DNA from 2 places in the Levilactobacillus sp. HBUAS70063 genome. Region 2 is predicted to be linked to the other one. Evidence: predicted binding sites of a transcription regulator. Region 2 holds the regulator's gene; the other holds the start of a gene.
The links. The regulator NrdR, encoded in region 2, represses ribonucleotide reductase genes. The targets are predictions, from matches to a motif close to ACACNATATATNGTGT.
Positions count from the first base shown of each region.

Region 1: the regulator NrdR is predicted to act here: its motif matches at 2,918-2,933, upstream of V8I28_RS02705 (deoxynucleoside kinase).

Region 1 covers NZ_JBANSM010000001.1:567,918-575,945, reverse strand. The annotation lists gene V8I28_RS02715 (MDR family MFS transporter) at 319-1,800, shown strand; gene V8I28_RS02710 (DUF960 domain-containing protein) at 1,867-2,196, shown strand; gene V8I28_RS02705 (deoxynucleoside kinase) at 2,248-2,895, opposite strand; gene V8I28_RS02700 (Cof-type HAD-IIB family hydrolase) at 3,052-3,822, shown strand; gene pgmB (beta-phosphoglucomutase) at 4,141-4,812, opposite strand; gene V8I28_RS02690 (glycoside hydrolase family 65 protein) at 4,825-7,542, opposite strand; gene V8I28_RS02685 (hypothetical protein) at 7,812-8,009, shown strand.
Region 2 covers NZ_JBANSM010000001.1:33,338-41,365, forward strand. The annotation lists gene polA (DNA polymerase I) at 1-1,260, shown strand, start outside; gene mutM (bifunctional DNA-formamidopyrimidine glycosylase/DNA-(apurinic or apyrimidinic site) lyase) at 1,281-2,144, shown strand; gene coaE (dephospho-CoA kinase) at 2,137-2,763, shown strand; gene nrdR (transcriptional regulator NrdR) at 2,853-3,353, shown strand; gene V8I28_RS00260 (replication initiation and membrane attachment family protein) at 3,357-4,712, shown strand; gene dnaI (primosomal protein DnaI) at 4,716-5,642, shown strand; gene thrS (threonine--tRNA ligase) at 6,023-7,963, shown strand.

The sequences.
Region 1 (8,028 bases), 530 kb from region 2:
TGGTTGGCGGCAAGAACGTCGAGACTGGTGGCCTGCATCCGGCAGAGGTCCTGTCATCGGAAACTTTGCGTGAGCTGGTCGCCTTACCGTTCGCCCCAGATGAGCTGGGACGCGGTGGGCAACGACAAGACGGCCAGCCCACATGTCCACGCTATCCAGAAAATGAAGCACCGTGCCGGTTTATTTTTCTCAGGGGTTGTTTTTTTAGGGATGACCCGTGATAATATAAGGTATTACTGTTTCAAACAGAACTTGGGAAGTAGCGCGCTTGGCTACTCAGTTTCGTTGTGTGGTGGGGCCCAACGGTAGGAGGAAATTATGGTTAAGAAACAAACAAACGTTAAAGTTGTCACGATTGCTGTTTTTGTGGCAACGTTTATGTCCGCCGTTGAAGGAACAATTGTCTCAACCGCCATGCCGACCATCGTCGGTGATTTGCGGGGGGTGGCCCTGATGAACTGGGTCTTCTCCATCTTCTTGCTGACCAGTGCGATCGCCACGCCAATCTATGGCAAACTGGCCGATACCATGGGCCGCAAGGTGGTCTTTTTGGTCGGGCTCTTCATCTTCGTGCTGGGGTCCACGTTATCGGGGATGTCGCATAGCATGGAGACCTTGATTGCCTGGCGCGCTCTGCAGGGGATTGGTGCCGGGGCCATCATGCCCGTCTCATTTACGATTCTAGCCGATATTTACCCGGTGGAGCAGCGTGCCCGGGTGATGGGCCTCAATGGGTCCGCCTGGGGAATTGCGGCGGTTGTTGCGCCTTTATTGGGGGGCTTCATCGTCGATCAGCTCAGCTGGCACTGGATCTTCTTCATTAACATTCCGATTGGAATTGTCACGATGGGGCTAATCTGGTTTTATCTCAATGAAAATACTCAACGCAAGGCCTTCAGCATGGATTGGGCCGGTTGTATCTGGCTGTCCGTCGGCTTGCTGGCGGTCATGCTGACGTTCCAGCTTCTCGGTGAGGGCGACCTGAACGTGACCTGGGTGATTGCCGGCTTTATCGTGGCCATCCTGGCGTTCTGGGCGTTCATTCGCCAGGAAAAACGGGCCAATGATCCGCTGATTCCCATGGCCTTGTTCGCTAACCGAACTTTCGTGGTCCAAAACTTAATCGCAGCATTATTGAGCGGGTTCATCATGGGCTTTGAAGTCTACCTGCCCACCTGGACCCAAGGCTTGCTGGGGTTAAAGGCCTCCGAGGCCGGTTTTGCCATCACCCCGAGCTCCTTGATGTGGATTGTCGGGTCCTTTATCGCCGGTAAATTATTAATGAAGCGGTCGCCGTATCAGATTGTCAATATTAGCCTGAGCCTGGTGCTCGTAGGGGCGGTGACCATGGCCGTGATTCCCGCAACCACGCCATTTTGGAGCTTCTTCGTAATTGCCGCTATTTGTGGAACTGGCTTTGGGATTACGATTACCACCACCACGGTGACGGTTCAAAGCAAGGTGGCCGTCGATGAGATTGGCGTGGCGACCTCGTTTAATACGCTGGCCCGGACCTTGGGACAGACCGTCATGGTTTCAGTCTTAGGTATCATCATGAACGTTGCCATGGCCCGCGGCGTGGCCAGCCATGCCGGCACCAACCTGGCAATGATGAATAAGTTGATTAACCCACAGACGGCCAAAGATTTGCCAGCACACCTTTTACCCACGCTTCATGGTATTCTGTATCAAGGGCTCCATCTGATCTTTATTGCTGGGGTGCTCCTGATCGTCTTGTCCTTTATCGTCAATCTGTTTGACCGGCGCGAGACCCAGAGTCTCAGTGACCATCAAGCGTAATTATTCCCGTTTTACAGGTGAGTACGGTATAATAGTTCTAAATGACCGAGAGTGGAGGCGAAGAAAATGTTCGAAAAAAATCATGCACGTTATGCCAGTTACGGCACCGTTGCGGTTCTACCCGGCGACATGATCGACGCCGTTTGGAAAATTATCGACCACGATCTTCAAGGGGTCTTCCCATTGGAGAATCTATTAACGTTCAAACTGCACAACAATCAAGGGACCACCACGTTTGAATACGTTCAAATGGATGCGGACGATCAGCCCGCTGCGTTGAGCGCAGGGTTTGATACCAATTTCGCTTATGCTCCCGAACTACCGGATACCGTCTTGGCATATGACGATGGCGACAGCCAGATTATTCTATTGCCATCCGAAACGGCCGATCACTAGATCAAAAAATCTCCCGCAAACCAGTGTTGGTTTACGGGAGATTTTTGGGTTTTAAACCGCTGTGTCGGTGCGAATGCTCTTGAGGGCTTCGTCAATCTGACCCAGAACGATTTCGGTGTTGCCTGGTTGGTCAAGGTCATACTTTTGTAAGTCAATCTTGATCTTAGGACTGATGTCGTAATCGGCAAACCAACCTTGGTAAGCCGTCCACATCTTCTTGTAGTAGGATTCCAGTTCAGGATTGTTGTCGAATTGTTCGTAGTCCCGGCCACGCTTCTTGATCCGGTGAAGGATGGTGTCAAAGTCGGCGTCCGCATAGACCAGTAAGTCTGGCGCCTTCTTTGGCAGCTCGTTTAATTCGTTCATCATGTTGTCGAGGAGTTGTAAGTAAACCTCAAGCTCGGTGTCCGTGATGTTACCTTCAGCGTTGTTTTCTCGCGTGAACAGGGCGTCTTCGTAGATGGAGCGGTCTAAGACGTTGTTGTCGTCCGCGAGCGCCCGCTTAATCATACTAAAGCGTTTGTTCAAGAAGTAAATCTGAAGCAAGAAACCATATTGCTTCGGGTCCCGGTAATAGAGCGGTAACACCGGGTTATCACCAACGGGTTCGAAGAATGCTTGCGTATTTAAGTGTGATGCGATTTTTCCAGTTAGGGTCGTTTTGCCGACCCCGATCATTCCAGCTGTAATTATCACCATGATAGCCCCTCTTTTATTAGAAATACAAGATATAGTGTACCATAAAATGACTGACTACTACATCTGCCGGGAAGAAAAATTTCCGCCATTTCCGGTCCTTTGGTCATTGTTGTATAATGAAACCGTTGGTATTAGTGGATTTAGGAGGTTGATTAAATGTATCAAGCAATCGTCTTTTTTGATCTGGATGGGACTTTATTTGACGACGACAAGAATGTTTTACCGACAAGTGTCGCAGCCATTCAAGAAATGCAACAACATCATATTCTACCAGTTATTGCGACTGGAAGAAACATTTTTGAGATTCAATATGTCCTCGACGCGACCGGCATCGACGCTGTGGTCAGTGCTAACGGGAGTTACGTCCAGTATCAGGGCAAAAAATTAACGGCCGCGGTCATCGACCAGGCCACGCTCGACGAGATTACGGCCTTCGCTAAGGCGCAGGGCGATCCACTGGGCTACTTCAACAATCGCGGCTTCCGGTTGAGTCAAGCCAACCAGGATACGGTTGATAATTTTAAATTACTTCGGTTGGATGCCCAGGTCGACCCGACGTGGTATCAGCACCAAGAGATAAACTTCCTGAACGTCTTTAATCGTGACAAGGAGAAGATTTATCAGGAAAAATTTGCCGGCACGTTGTCCTTCGTGCGTAATAATCCGCGGGCACTAGACACCATGCGGACCGGAATCACCAAACAAACGGGAATTCGGACGTTTCTCAAGGAAGCCGGTCTCACCGGCGTCAAAACCTATGCGTTTGGGGATGGCTTAAATGACCTCCAGATGTTCGATGAGGTGGATATCCCCATCGCCATGGGCAACGGTGTCTTTCAGGCCAAGAACAAGGCGGCTTACGTGACCTCCGGGAATATGGACGACGGGATCGTCAAGGGCCTGCGGCATTTTGGGCTGATTCAGTAACTTAAAAAATAACGAACGGCGTATCCAATGACCGGCTGATCAGAGCGGGGTAGAGGATACGCCGTTTTTACGGCAAAAAGCGGCGATTTTAGCCGGCCTGAAACTGAGGGCAGAGTTGGCCAGGGGAGTGGCGGCGACCGACTCAGATGAGGCATTACCCGTGTTGAGTGACTGGGAGAGTTTGTAAAATTTGGTAAAGGTCGACTTTTGGCCGCAACCCAATCGTGATTTTTTACATTAGTAATAAGTAGGTGGGCAAAACAAAACGGGCAGTTGCGACCGAAATCGCGACTACCCGCGTTGCTGAAACCTGTTGCGTTAACCGAGTTTCTTCTCGATATTAGCTAACGTGACGTCCGCCGTGTTGGCGAAGACCATGTCGGCGGCGCCCAATTCGGTGGCATCGCCAATGCCCAGGGAGACCTCACCGGCCGCGTTGATGGCCTGAACGCCGGCGGCCGCATCTTCGACCCCGATGCATTGATCGGCGGGCAGATTCAGGAGCTCGGCGCCCTTAGTGTAAATCTCAGGATCGGGCTTACCGTGCGTCAGACTGGCCGGGTCAACAACCTTAGGGAAGTAGTCGGCCAATTCCAGTTTGCTCAAGACCCGCGGCGCATTCTTCGAAGCGGAGGTCAGTGACAATTGGTAGCCCTTGGCCCGTAGATCGTCCAGGAAGGCCTTCATCCCGGGTAAAATATTGGCTGGTGTCATCTTGTCGACCTCGGCCACGTAATTGGTATTCTTCTTAGCGGCGAGTTCTTCCTTTTCGGCTGGGGTGTAGTCGTTTTCCTTACCCCCGGCCTTTAAGATCATTTCCAAAGAGTCCATCCGGCTAATGCCCTTGAGGCCGTTAGCGAGCTCTTCGCTCCAGGCCACGCCGAGATAGTCGGCCAGTTGGTGCCAAGCGGTGCCGTGGAGCACGGAGGTATCCGTGATGACCCCATCTAAATCGAAAACGAATCCTTTAATATCAGCGAACTTTGTCATGAAAAACACTCCTTAATATGAAATAGTTGCGGGTTGTTGCGGTTTTAGTGAAACTTGATGTTGACCAATGGTGAGGGTGGTTGCGTGATCCGCCGTGACCTTGACCTGGTGATGGTCGATCGCGAAGTGGTAGCGGATGCCGCGGACTAACTGACTGAACCGCAGGGCGTGCCACTGCTTCGGCAGATGCGGCTTAACGGTGATGGTCGGTGCCAACACGTCAACGCCAGCGTAGTGCCGGGTGGACATGAGGGTGACGGCGCCCATGACCCCGAGGTGAATCCCTTCGGCCGTGGTACCGCCTTGAATGTCGTAATAGTCGGATAACAGGGCCTGAGAGAAGAGTTGCCACGACTGGTCCATGTTCCCCGCCATCGCCGTTAGAACGGCGTAGACGATACGAGAGAGGGTGGAACCGTGGGTGGTGCGGTCGAGGTAGAACTGCAGGTTTTTGAGCAGCGCCTGTTTCGGCAGGTCGTAACCCAACTGCTTCAGCAAGCCCATGACCGTCTTGGCGTCCAGACTGTAGAAGGCCATTAAGGCATCGGCCTGCTTTGCGACCTGATAGGCGTCGGGGGTCTTGCCCTCGGCCTTTAAGATCCGGTCCATTCGGGAGATGTCGCCGTACTTCTTCTGGTACTTACTGAAGTCGAGTTGTGGGAGCTTGAAGTAGCCCTCAAATTGGCCAATAATGCCGTCTTCGTTGATGTCGAGCTTCAAGTGGTGACTAACCCCGTAGAGCTTTTCGGCCACGGCCTTGGTGAAGTCGGTCTTCTGGTCGACCGCCTGGACCTTGGCCTGTGGCAATTTTTGCCGCAACGTGGTCAGTTGGTTGAAGAGCCAGGTGACCATCAGGTTAGTGTAGGCGTTATTGCTGAGACCGGTATCGTCTGAGTTGGGATAGTTTTCGTGAAATTCGTCGGGTCCCATGACCTGGTCAATGGTGTAACGTTGCGTCTGCTCGTCGAACTTGGCCTTGCTGAGCCAGAATTGGGCGATTTCTTCCAACATTTCCAAGCCGTAGTCGGTCATGAAGGCCTGATCCCCGGTAATGTGGGTGTACATGATGACGTTGTAGGCCACGGCCAGGGAGATGTGACGCTGGAGCGATGAGTAGTCGGGATCCCAGGTGTTCGTTAAGGGGTTCAAATGGACCACCTGAGACTGTTCGTCGCCCACCTCACCGGATTGCCAAGGGTACATGGCCCCGGCAAATCCGGCCGCTTGGGCGTTCTTTTTGGCCGCGGGTAAACGGCGGTACCGGTACATGAGCAGCTGCTTGGCCAATTGCGGATCGTGTAGGGCGTAGACGGGCAGGTCGAACATTTCATCCCAGAAGACGTGGCCTCTGTAGGCTTCCCCGTCGAGGCCCCGGGCGTTGACCGAGGCGTCAATCTTGCCGGAAGCAATGGCTTGCGTGGAAATAAAGAGGTGATACAGGTTGACCCGGGTCAGCTTCTGCGCCGTGATATCGCCATCGATCTGGATATCGGCGTCTTGCCAGCGTTTCTGCCAGTAAGTGGTGTTGCTGGCTAGCGAATTCTGGAAGGCCGTCTTGGCCAGTTCGGCGCTCGCCGCGGTCATCAGATCGCCGTCGGTTTCCCGGTCGGTGAAGAGCACAACGTTTTTCTCAAAGGTGTAGGTCTGATTGGGCTGGACGGCGACCGAGCGCATCTGCTGAATGTGTTGTTCCGCGTTGGGACGCACGTCCACGGGTGCCGCGAGGGCCTCGCCAGGACCCGCGAGATGCGAGCCTAAGATGAAGCCAACCTGCGAGGCCCGCGTCTGGCCTTCCAGGTAGATGGTATCGGGCTGTTGCCCCGTACCGGTAACCTTGATGTGGCGTTGGTCAAAGGCGGCGTACCGGTCGACGTTGGCGTTGATAACGCTACCATCTATTTCGGAATAGATCTGTAAAGACCCGGCAAAGTTGAGGGGGGTCACGCTGTATTGGATACTCAGGCGGTGCCAGTCGTGCATGTTGGCCAGCTTCGTGGTCTTAATCTGTAGACTGTGTCCGGTGGAAAGCTGAACCAACATGGTCGTGGTCAGTGCGCCGGTGTGCAAGTCGAGGCTCCGGTAGATGTCTTGAATGTCGCTGGCCTTGATTTGGAAGGGATTTTGATGGTCCACCCCAAAGGTTAGGGCTTGGGCGTTTGGCAAATTAACCAAGTCCTCATTGGTGACTTGACGGCCGTTAATGTTGGTCGTCAGCTGATCGTACAGGCCAGCCGTATACAGGCCGGGGTAGTTGTCCTTATCGGCGTGGGCTTCCGTGTAGGCTCCCCGCAGACCGAAGAACCCGTTACCCACCGTCAACATGGCTTCCTGGCCGTAGTTGCGTTTGCCTTGGTACTGGCCGTAATAGTCCAGATGCCAACTCAGATAGTCACGCTTGGCTTGGAGCGCAGCATTCAACCCTTGCTTAGCAATCGCTTGGCTGCTGACCACGGGGATGTTGAGCATGTTGGTAATCGCAAGGCCGATATCGATACGTTGGTGGTTAATGCCCACGACCGTATCGGAGAAGGGGTAGCTGAGAGCGTTGTCGATGACGGCCGCGTCAACGTCGAGCCCCACTAACTTCACGCGCAGATTTTCCAGGTTCTCACCAATCCCTTGGTCCGAGTTGTAGGCAATCGTAAATTGACGCTCGGCGGCGGGCTGGCCGGCCGGCGCATAACTCACCTGCAGGGAATCGTCTAAAACGTGTAACGTAATTATTTTCAAGCTTGATCGTCGTCCTTTCTGCTAACGTTTAGCGTATTCATTCACTATTTATCTTAGGGTACCCGGTGACAATAAGCAATTAATTCCCCTTGATTTTCCGAAAATAGCGATGAGGTAAAACGCTTAAACAGCGCCGTTGCAAGCGATTGCACGATTTGTGATGACTAGCATTGGTTCGACCAGTTGGCCGGGGATGTCCGGGAAAAGCACTTCGGTAAATGGACGAAACGTGGTAAGCTTTTAGCATTAGTAGTGAAAGGGGCACACCGATGAAAGGCATAACGGCAATCTTAATTCTCGTGATGACCGGGCTCATCATTGGCGGGACCATGTGGGGTCTGTTGGCGTGGGCGCTGACGGGCTGGATCAAGGTGTTATTTGGCTTGGCCGGTTTGGCGGTCGCCACGGTGGTCAACCTCGGATTGTTTTGGTTCCTGTGGCCACGCCAATCGGATGAAGACGATTAAGTGTAAAAATAGGCACAAA
Region 2 (8,028 bases):
CTACGGCCAAAATTATTCGAGGGCCTCGATGAAAACGAACAAACCAAGCTCTACCGGGAGATTGAATTGCCGATGAGTTTCGTCTTGGCGCGGATGGAAATCGCCGGGATTACCGTGGACGCCAGTGAGCTGGAGGCCATGGGGAGCAAGTTTACCGAGCAACTCGCCGAGATTGAACAGACCATTTATCAGGAGGCCGGCGAGGAATTTAACATTGGTTCGCCCAAGCAGTTGGGTCACATCTTGTTTGAGAAGATGGGCCTACCAGTGATTAAGAAGACCAAGACCGGCTACTCCACGGCGGTGGGCGTGCTGGAGAAACTGGCGGCCGATGCGCCGATTGCCGAGAACATCCTGCGCTACCGCAAGATTGCCAAGATTCAGTCGACCTATGTGGAGGGCCTGCTCAAGGTGATTCACCCTGAGGATCAGAAGGTCCACACCCGCTACCTGCAAACGTTGACGCAGACGGGCCGGCTATCTTCGGTTGACCCGAACCTGCAAAACATTCCGGTCAGAACTGAAGAGGGCCGGACGATTCGGAAGGCCTTTGTGCCGCGGCACCCGGGCTGGCAGATCTTTTCGTCCGACTACTCGCAGATTGAACTGCGGGTACTGGCCCACATGAGTCACGATGCCAACATGCAAGAAGCCTTTAGAGAGGGCGAGGATATTCACGCGGCCACGGCCCGGCGAATCTTTAAGATGGCCCCCGATGCCGAGGTCACGCCGAACATTCGGCGGCAGGCCAAGGCGGTTAACTTCGGGATTGTTTACGGTATCAGTGACTTCGGGCTGTCCCAGAACATTGGGATTACGCGTAAACAGGCCAAGAACTTTATTGACACCTACTTTGAGGAGTACCCCGGTGTCAAGGCCTATACGGAACGCATGGTGCAACAAGCCCATGAGTTAGGGTACGTGGAGACCATCGCACACCGGCGGCGGTATTTGCCAGACATTAACTCGCGGAACTTCAATCAGCGGTCCTTTGCCGAACGAACCGCGATGAACACGCCCATTCAAGGGAGTGCGGCCGATATTATCAAGATTGCGATGATTCGCATGGAAGCGGCCATCCAAGACCTACAAGCCACGATGCTTCTGCAGGTTCACGATGAGTTGATCTTCGAGGCACCCGCCGAGGAGATTCCAACGTTGGCTAAGCTGGTCCCGAGCGTGATGGATTCCGCCATTGATTTGGAAATCCCGTTGAAGGTTGAGAGTCACTACGGGCCAACCTGGTATGACGCCAAGTAGCTACAAAGGAGAGAGAATGTATGCCAGAATTACCAGAGGTTGAAACCGTTCGGCGGGGCTTAGAGAGTCTCGTGGGCGGTGCGACGATTGACCACGTCGACGTCTTTTATCCCAAGATGGTGCGACCGGACGCCGAGATCTTTACGGCCGACCTGATTGGCCGGAAGATTGAACGGGTCGACCGGCGGGGAAAGTACCTGCTCTTTCGGCTCAGCGGGGACCTGACGCTGGTCTCTCACCTGCGGATGGAGGGCAAGTATGACGTTCAACCCGCGGGAAGCCCGGTGCCTAAACACACCCACGTGATTTTTTATCTCAAGGATCGCCGGGAACTGCGGTACAACGATACCCGGAAATTTGGCCGAATGCGCTTGGTTAAGACCGGCACGGAGGGAATCGAACTGCCATCGCTGGGCAAACTGGGGCCGGAGCCCACGGAAGAAACGTTAACACTGGCGTACATGCAACGCATCTTTGGCAAGTCCCATAAGATTATCAAGCCATTTCTGCTAGACCAGTCGCGCATTGCCGGGTTAGGCAACATTTACGCGGATGAGGTTCTGTGGTTGTCGAAGATTAATCCGCTGACGCCGGTTGACACGTTGACGACCGATCAGCTCGCCACGCTACGAAAGGCCATTATCCAGGAGATTGGGCGCGCAATTGCCGGGCACGGCACCACCGTTCACTCCTTCTCCACGGCCTTTGGCGAGGCGGGGAACTTCCAGAATCAGCTACACGTCTACGGCCACGAGGGGGAACCCTGTGAGCGCTGTGGGACCGAGATTGTGAAGATTAAGGTGGCCCAGCGCGGAACCCACTTCTGTCCGCATTGCCAGCCGTATCCGCCGGAAGCTGTGGAAGAAGGTTTGGCCCATGACTGAGGTGTGGGGCTTGACCGGCGGCATTGCCACGGGAAAATCCACGGTCAGTGTCTGGCTCAGACAGGCCGGTTTGACCATCATCGACGCAGATGTGATTGCCCGTGAGGTGGTTGCCCCGGGAACGCCGGGATTGCGGCAGATTTTGACCACCTTTGGGGCGGACTACCGTCAGGCGGATGGGCAATTGAATCGCCATAAATTGGGCCGGTTGGTCTTTGGTCAACCGACGGAACTCCGTCGGTTGGAAGCCATCACCACGCCCTTAATTCAGGCGGAAATCACCCGTCAGCTGGCTACGTACCGGAAACAAGGCGTGCCGGCCATCATGATCGATGCCCCCACGTTTTACGAGGTGGGTTACTTGATTCATCTGGTGGACCACGTCATGGTCGTGGCCACCACGCCAGCGATTCAACGGCAGCGGTTGATGGCCCGAGACGGCCTCACCCAGGCGGCCGCGCAGGCGCGAATTGACCAGCAATGGCCGATTGAAAAGAAGGTGGCCCGCGCCGATGTCGTGATTGATAACGCGGGAACGATTGCCGAAACGCGCCAACAAGTGGTAAAATGGCTTGACACCACTAATTTAGGCTCGTCGTCGGCGATTAAGTCCGACTGAGCAATTGGTGGGAGCTGACCGTGGTGAACGGTCGACGTGTTGTTAACGTTTAAATCAATCAGAACCAATGAAAAAATGAGGTGACCAAAATGCAGTGTCCGCACTGTCATCATAATGGATCGCGGGTCGTCGATAGTCGACCGACCGACGATGGGCGCGTCATCCGCCGGCGCCGTGAGTGCGAGAGCTGTGGCTTTCGGTTCACAACGTTTGAGCGAGTTGAAGTGACACCGCTGTTGGTAATTAAGAAGAACGGGACGCGTGAGGAATTCAACCGCGAGAAGATTCTACGCGGCATCATCCGCTCGGCGGAGAAACGACCGGTGGGGATGGATGTCATGACTAAGATGGTCGATGACGTCGAGAATAAGATTCGCGCGTTGGGGGTTAATGAGATTTCCAGTCAGCTAATCGGGGAATACGTCATGAACCGGTTGGTTGACGTGGATGAGATTGCCTACATCCGATTTGCCAGTGTTTACCGGCAGTTTAAGGATACCGGCGTCTTCTTCAATGAATTAAAAGACATGATGGATAAGGATAAGGCGAAGGCCAAGGACCGGAACCATCGGCAAAGCGAGGCGAAATAGGGCATGGAGGATTCCTGGCACCAATTGCAGCCGAAAACGGGCTTTTTGGTCCGGCTGGCCGACCGCCTGACCGATCAGAGCTGGCAGACGCTTACGCAACTCTATCAGCCGATTATTGGACCGAGTGCCACGGGGCTCTTTTCGGCCCTTTTTTGGCTACCCGAACGGGAAAGTTATCACCGCCACGCCATCTTACTTGCGGAACTGAGCCTCGACTTAGCCCACCTGTATGCGGCGCGTTTGCGGTTGGAAGCCACGGGGTTATTGACCACGCGAGTGAAGACCGAGGACGACCTGTCGAGCTTTGTCTACGAGCTCCATGCGCCACTGACGCCGCAGGCTTTCTTTAAGGATGACCTGCTGAGCGTTCAGTTGCTGGGTGTCGTGGGCGAAGAGCTTTACCAGGCATTGGTGACGGCGAATACGCCGGTCGCCAAGCCAAGCGAAAATGAACAGAATATTACCAAAAATTTCTTAGACGTGTTTCACGTTGATGGGGATGAGCTGCGAGATATTCCCGCGGTGATTACCCATAATCGCGAAACCTCGTCACCAGCCAGTGGTCCCAATTTATCGGCGGACCAGGTCCAGTTTGATTTTAAACTGCTGGGAGAACTGCTGGAGCGGTCCTTCGTGGATACGCGAGCGGTCAGCAAGTATCGCCAGCTCTTGTTGACGGAGCATGCGACCTATGGCTTAGACGAACCGACGATGGCCCGTTATATTGGTGAGGCCACCGACCTGGCGACCAACGTCTTCAATCCGGAGCAGTTCAAACGCATCGTTGCCCAGGCCTTTGGTTTACAACACCGGCAGGCCTCGGTTGCGCCGGCCACTCCAGCACCGGCCGCGACCGATGTTAAGGGGGCTTCGAGCGCCGAACAAGCGCTGATTAAGGTGGCGGCCAATACGGCACCGGCGGCCTTCCTACAGGGAATTAAGCAAAATACCGGCGGCTTCGTGACGGACGGCGAGCAGCGGATTGTCCGCGACCTAGTGAGCCGGCAATTATTCCCCGAGTCCGTCTTGAATCTGATGATTTATCACGTGCTGGTCGATGAGGATCGGCCCACGTTGAATAAGAACCTGCTGGACACGATTGCTAACGACTGGAGTAAGGCCAAGATTAACACGCCCCAGCTGGCCATCCAGAAGATTCGGGAGCGCCAGCAGGCGGCCACTAAGCCGCGACGCTCGCGCCGGCAGCCGACGGTTAAGGAGACCTTACCGGACTGGGCGAAGAAGCCAGATGGCACGGCGCAAGCCACCACTAAGGCCAAGCTCACGACGGCCCAACAAAAGCAATTGCAGCAGCGGATTGCCCGCTTGGAGAAACGCAGTAAAGGGAAGGAGGACTAGCCAATGGAAGATTTAAGTAAGACCATGCAGCAACTGATGAGTCAGCGGCATTTAAACGATAACTATCGTCAACTCATGGCGAAGGTCTACGATGACCCGACCGTGACTAAGTTCTATCACGACCACCAGCAGGAATTGGCGGAAGACGTGCTCACCCGTTCGGCGGCTAAACTGTATGAGTTTGTCTCGGAACGCGAAAAGCTCGCGAAGGGGGGCACCACGTTTGCCACGGGGTATGAACCGCAACTGATTGTGTCGAATCACCTGATCGACGTGGCCTACGTGCCGACCGCCGACACCTTGGAGAAACAGGCGCAGCAGCAGTTGCGTCAGCGGGTGAAGTCCATCGCGATGCCCAAGAATATTCGTGAGGCCGCGCTGGCTAATTTCGATCAAGACGAGGACCGTGCCGAGGCGTTAATGGCCGCACTGGACTTTATCGACGCCTACGAAGCCAATCCGAAGCGTCGTCACCAGGCACTTTACCTGGCCGGCAGCTTTGGGGTGGGGAAGACCTATCTTTTGGCAGCCGTGGCCAATCAGTTGGCCGCCGATGGGTACACCACCACGTTGGTTCACTTCCCCAGCTTTGCGGTGGAAATGAAGAACGCGATCGCCCAAAACGGCGTGGCGGAAAAACTCGATGCCTTGAAGAAGTCCCCGGTTCTGATGATCGATGATATCGGGGCCGATGCCATGTCGGCCTGGGTCAGAGACGACGTGCTGGGCGTTATCTTAGAATACCGGATGCAAGAGGAACTCCCCACGTTCTTTAGCTCCAACTTCTCCATGGCCCAGCTGGAAAAAGAACACCTGCGGATTTCGACGCGGGGGGATGACGAACCGTTAAAGGCCCAGCGGCTGATGCAACGGATTCGCTTCCTGGCGCGTGAGATTACCATGGTGGGGGCTAATCGGCGACCGCAGTAGGGGCTGCTGGGCGTTCGGAATTTCTGGTAACTTAGCCGATAATTTTTCGGCATCAACGCTTGACAATAATTAGTCGCAAGTGTTTAATAGTCAGTGAAACCACACGAGCTATGACGAAAGACATGGTGTTGGCAGAGACGTTTACAGGAAGAGTTGGCCTTGCTTGGAAGCCGACTTAGCGCCCGCCGACATTACCACTTTCCTAGCTGTCGGGAGGAAATTTCCGGCCGGTCCGTTCCGTTATCGACGATTAGAGTTCACGGGAGTAGTCTCGTGAAAAATATCGGGTGGAACCACGTTAATGACGTCCCCAGTGCCTTCTTTGGCACTGGGGATTTTTTCGTTGGTCAGCCCAAAATCAATAAGGGAGATTGAAAATTATGGCAAGTATTTCACTTAAATTTCCAGACGGCAACGTTAAAGAATTCGCTGCTGGTACCACGCCAGAAGATGTTGCCAAGTCGATTTCAATTAGCTTAGGCAAGAAGGCCGTTGCGGCCAAGTTGGACGGCGAGTTAATCGACAACTTAACCCCCATCGCGCATGACGGGAGCATTGAAATCGTCACGAAGAGCGATGCCGATGGGCTGACGGTTCTGCGGAACACCACCGCCGCCTTAGTTCGGATTGCCTTGAAGAAGGAATTCCCAGCCATTCGCTTGGGTGAAGTTAGCGCCGACGAAGATGGCTTCTACGTGGATACCGACAAGGACGACCAACAAGTTAGCGTCGATGAATTAGACGCCATTGCCGTGATCGTTGAAAAGTTGGTGGGTGACAAGCTCGACATCGAACGGTTGACGGTCAGCAAGGATGACGCCTTAGCCAAGGCCAAGGACGATCCTTACACGACGGCTTTGATCAAGGCCGTTGACGGCGACCAAGTGAACTTCTTAAAGGTTGGCGATCACGAAGTCCTGAGTGACGGTGCCCAATTAGCCAACACGGGTGACGTGAAGAAGTTCAAGTTGCTTTCCGTTGCCGGTGCTTACTGGCAAGGCAAGTCCTCTAACCCGATGCTCCAACGGATTTATGGGACAGCCTTCTACAAGCAAGCCGACCTGGATGCCGACTTGGCTAAGCGTCAAGAAGCCCGTGAACGTGACCACCGGGTTATCGGGAACCAATTAGACTTGTTCTTCGTTGATCCTAAGGTCGGTGCCGGGTTACCTTACTGGATGCCAAATGGGGCCACGATTCGGCGGACGATCGAACGGTACATCATTGACAAGGAAGTGGCCAACGGTTACCAACACGTTTACACGCCAGTTCTGGCCAACCTGGACCTGTACAAGCAATCCGGTCACTGGGCACACTACCGTGAAGACATGTTCCCACCAATGGACATGGGCGATGGCGAACAACTTGAATTGCGGCCAATGAACTGCCCAAGCCACATTCAAATTTACAACCACCACATCCGTTCTTACCGCGAACTGCCATTGCGGATTGCCGAATTAGGGATGATGCACCGTTACGAAAAGTCCGGTGCCCTGAGTGGTTTGCAACGGGTTCGTGAAATGACCTTGAACGATGGTCACACGTTCGTTGCCCCAGAACAAATCCAAGACGAATTCAAGAGTATCCTGGACTTGATGGTCAAGGTTTACCGTGACTTCGATATCAAGGATTACACTTTCCGTTTGAGCTACCGCGATCCGAAGAACACGGAAAAGTACTTTGACGACGATGAAATGTGGAACAACGCGCAAACGATGTTGAAGGGGGCCATGGATGATCTGGGCTTACCTTACGTTGAAGCCGAAGGGGAAGCCGCCTTCTACGGTCCTAAGCTGGACGTCCAAACCAAGACGGCTCTCGGGAACGAAGAAACGTTGTCGACCATTCAATTAGACTTCATGTTGCCAGAACGCTTCGACTTACACTACGTCGGTGCCGATGGTGAAGAACACCGTCCAGTCATGATTCACCGTGGTTTGGTTTCAACGATGGAACGGTTCACCGCTTACTTGACCGAAATCTACAAGGGTGCTTTCCCAACCTGGTTAGCGCCTAAGCAAGTCACGATTATCCCCGTTTCCGAAGAAAAGCACGGGGCCTACGCCGACAAGTTAGCCGCCGAATTAAAGGCCGCTGACGTGCGGGTTAACGTTGACAAGCGTGGTGAAAAGATGGGTTACCTGATCCGGGACGCCCAAACTCACAAGATTCCATACACGTTGGTCGTGGGTGAAGATGAAATGGCTAACGGTACGGTTTCCGTTCGGAAGTACGGTGAAGATGACAGTCAATCCATGAGCAGTGACGCCTTCGTTAAGGAAATCTTAGCCGACATCGCTTCTTACAGTCGCGAAGACTAAGCCATTATGTTTCTGACGAACAACTAGGGAATAGAAGAGAATTGATGCAAAGGTGGCCGGGGTCA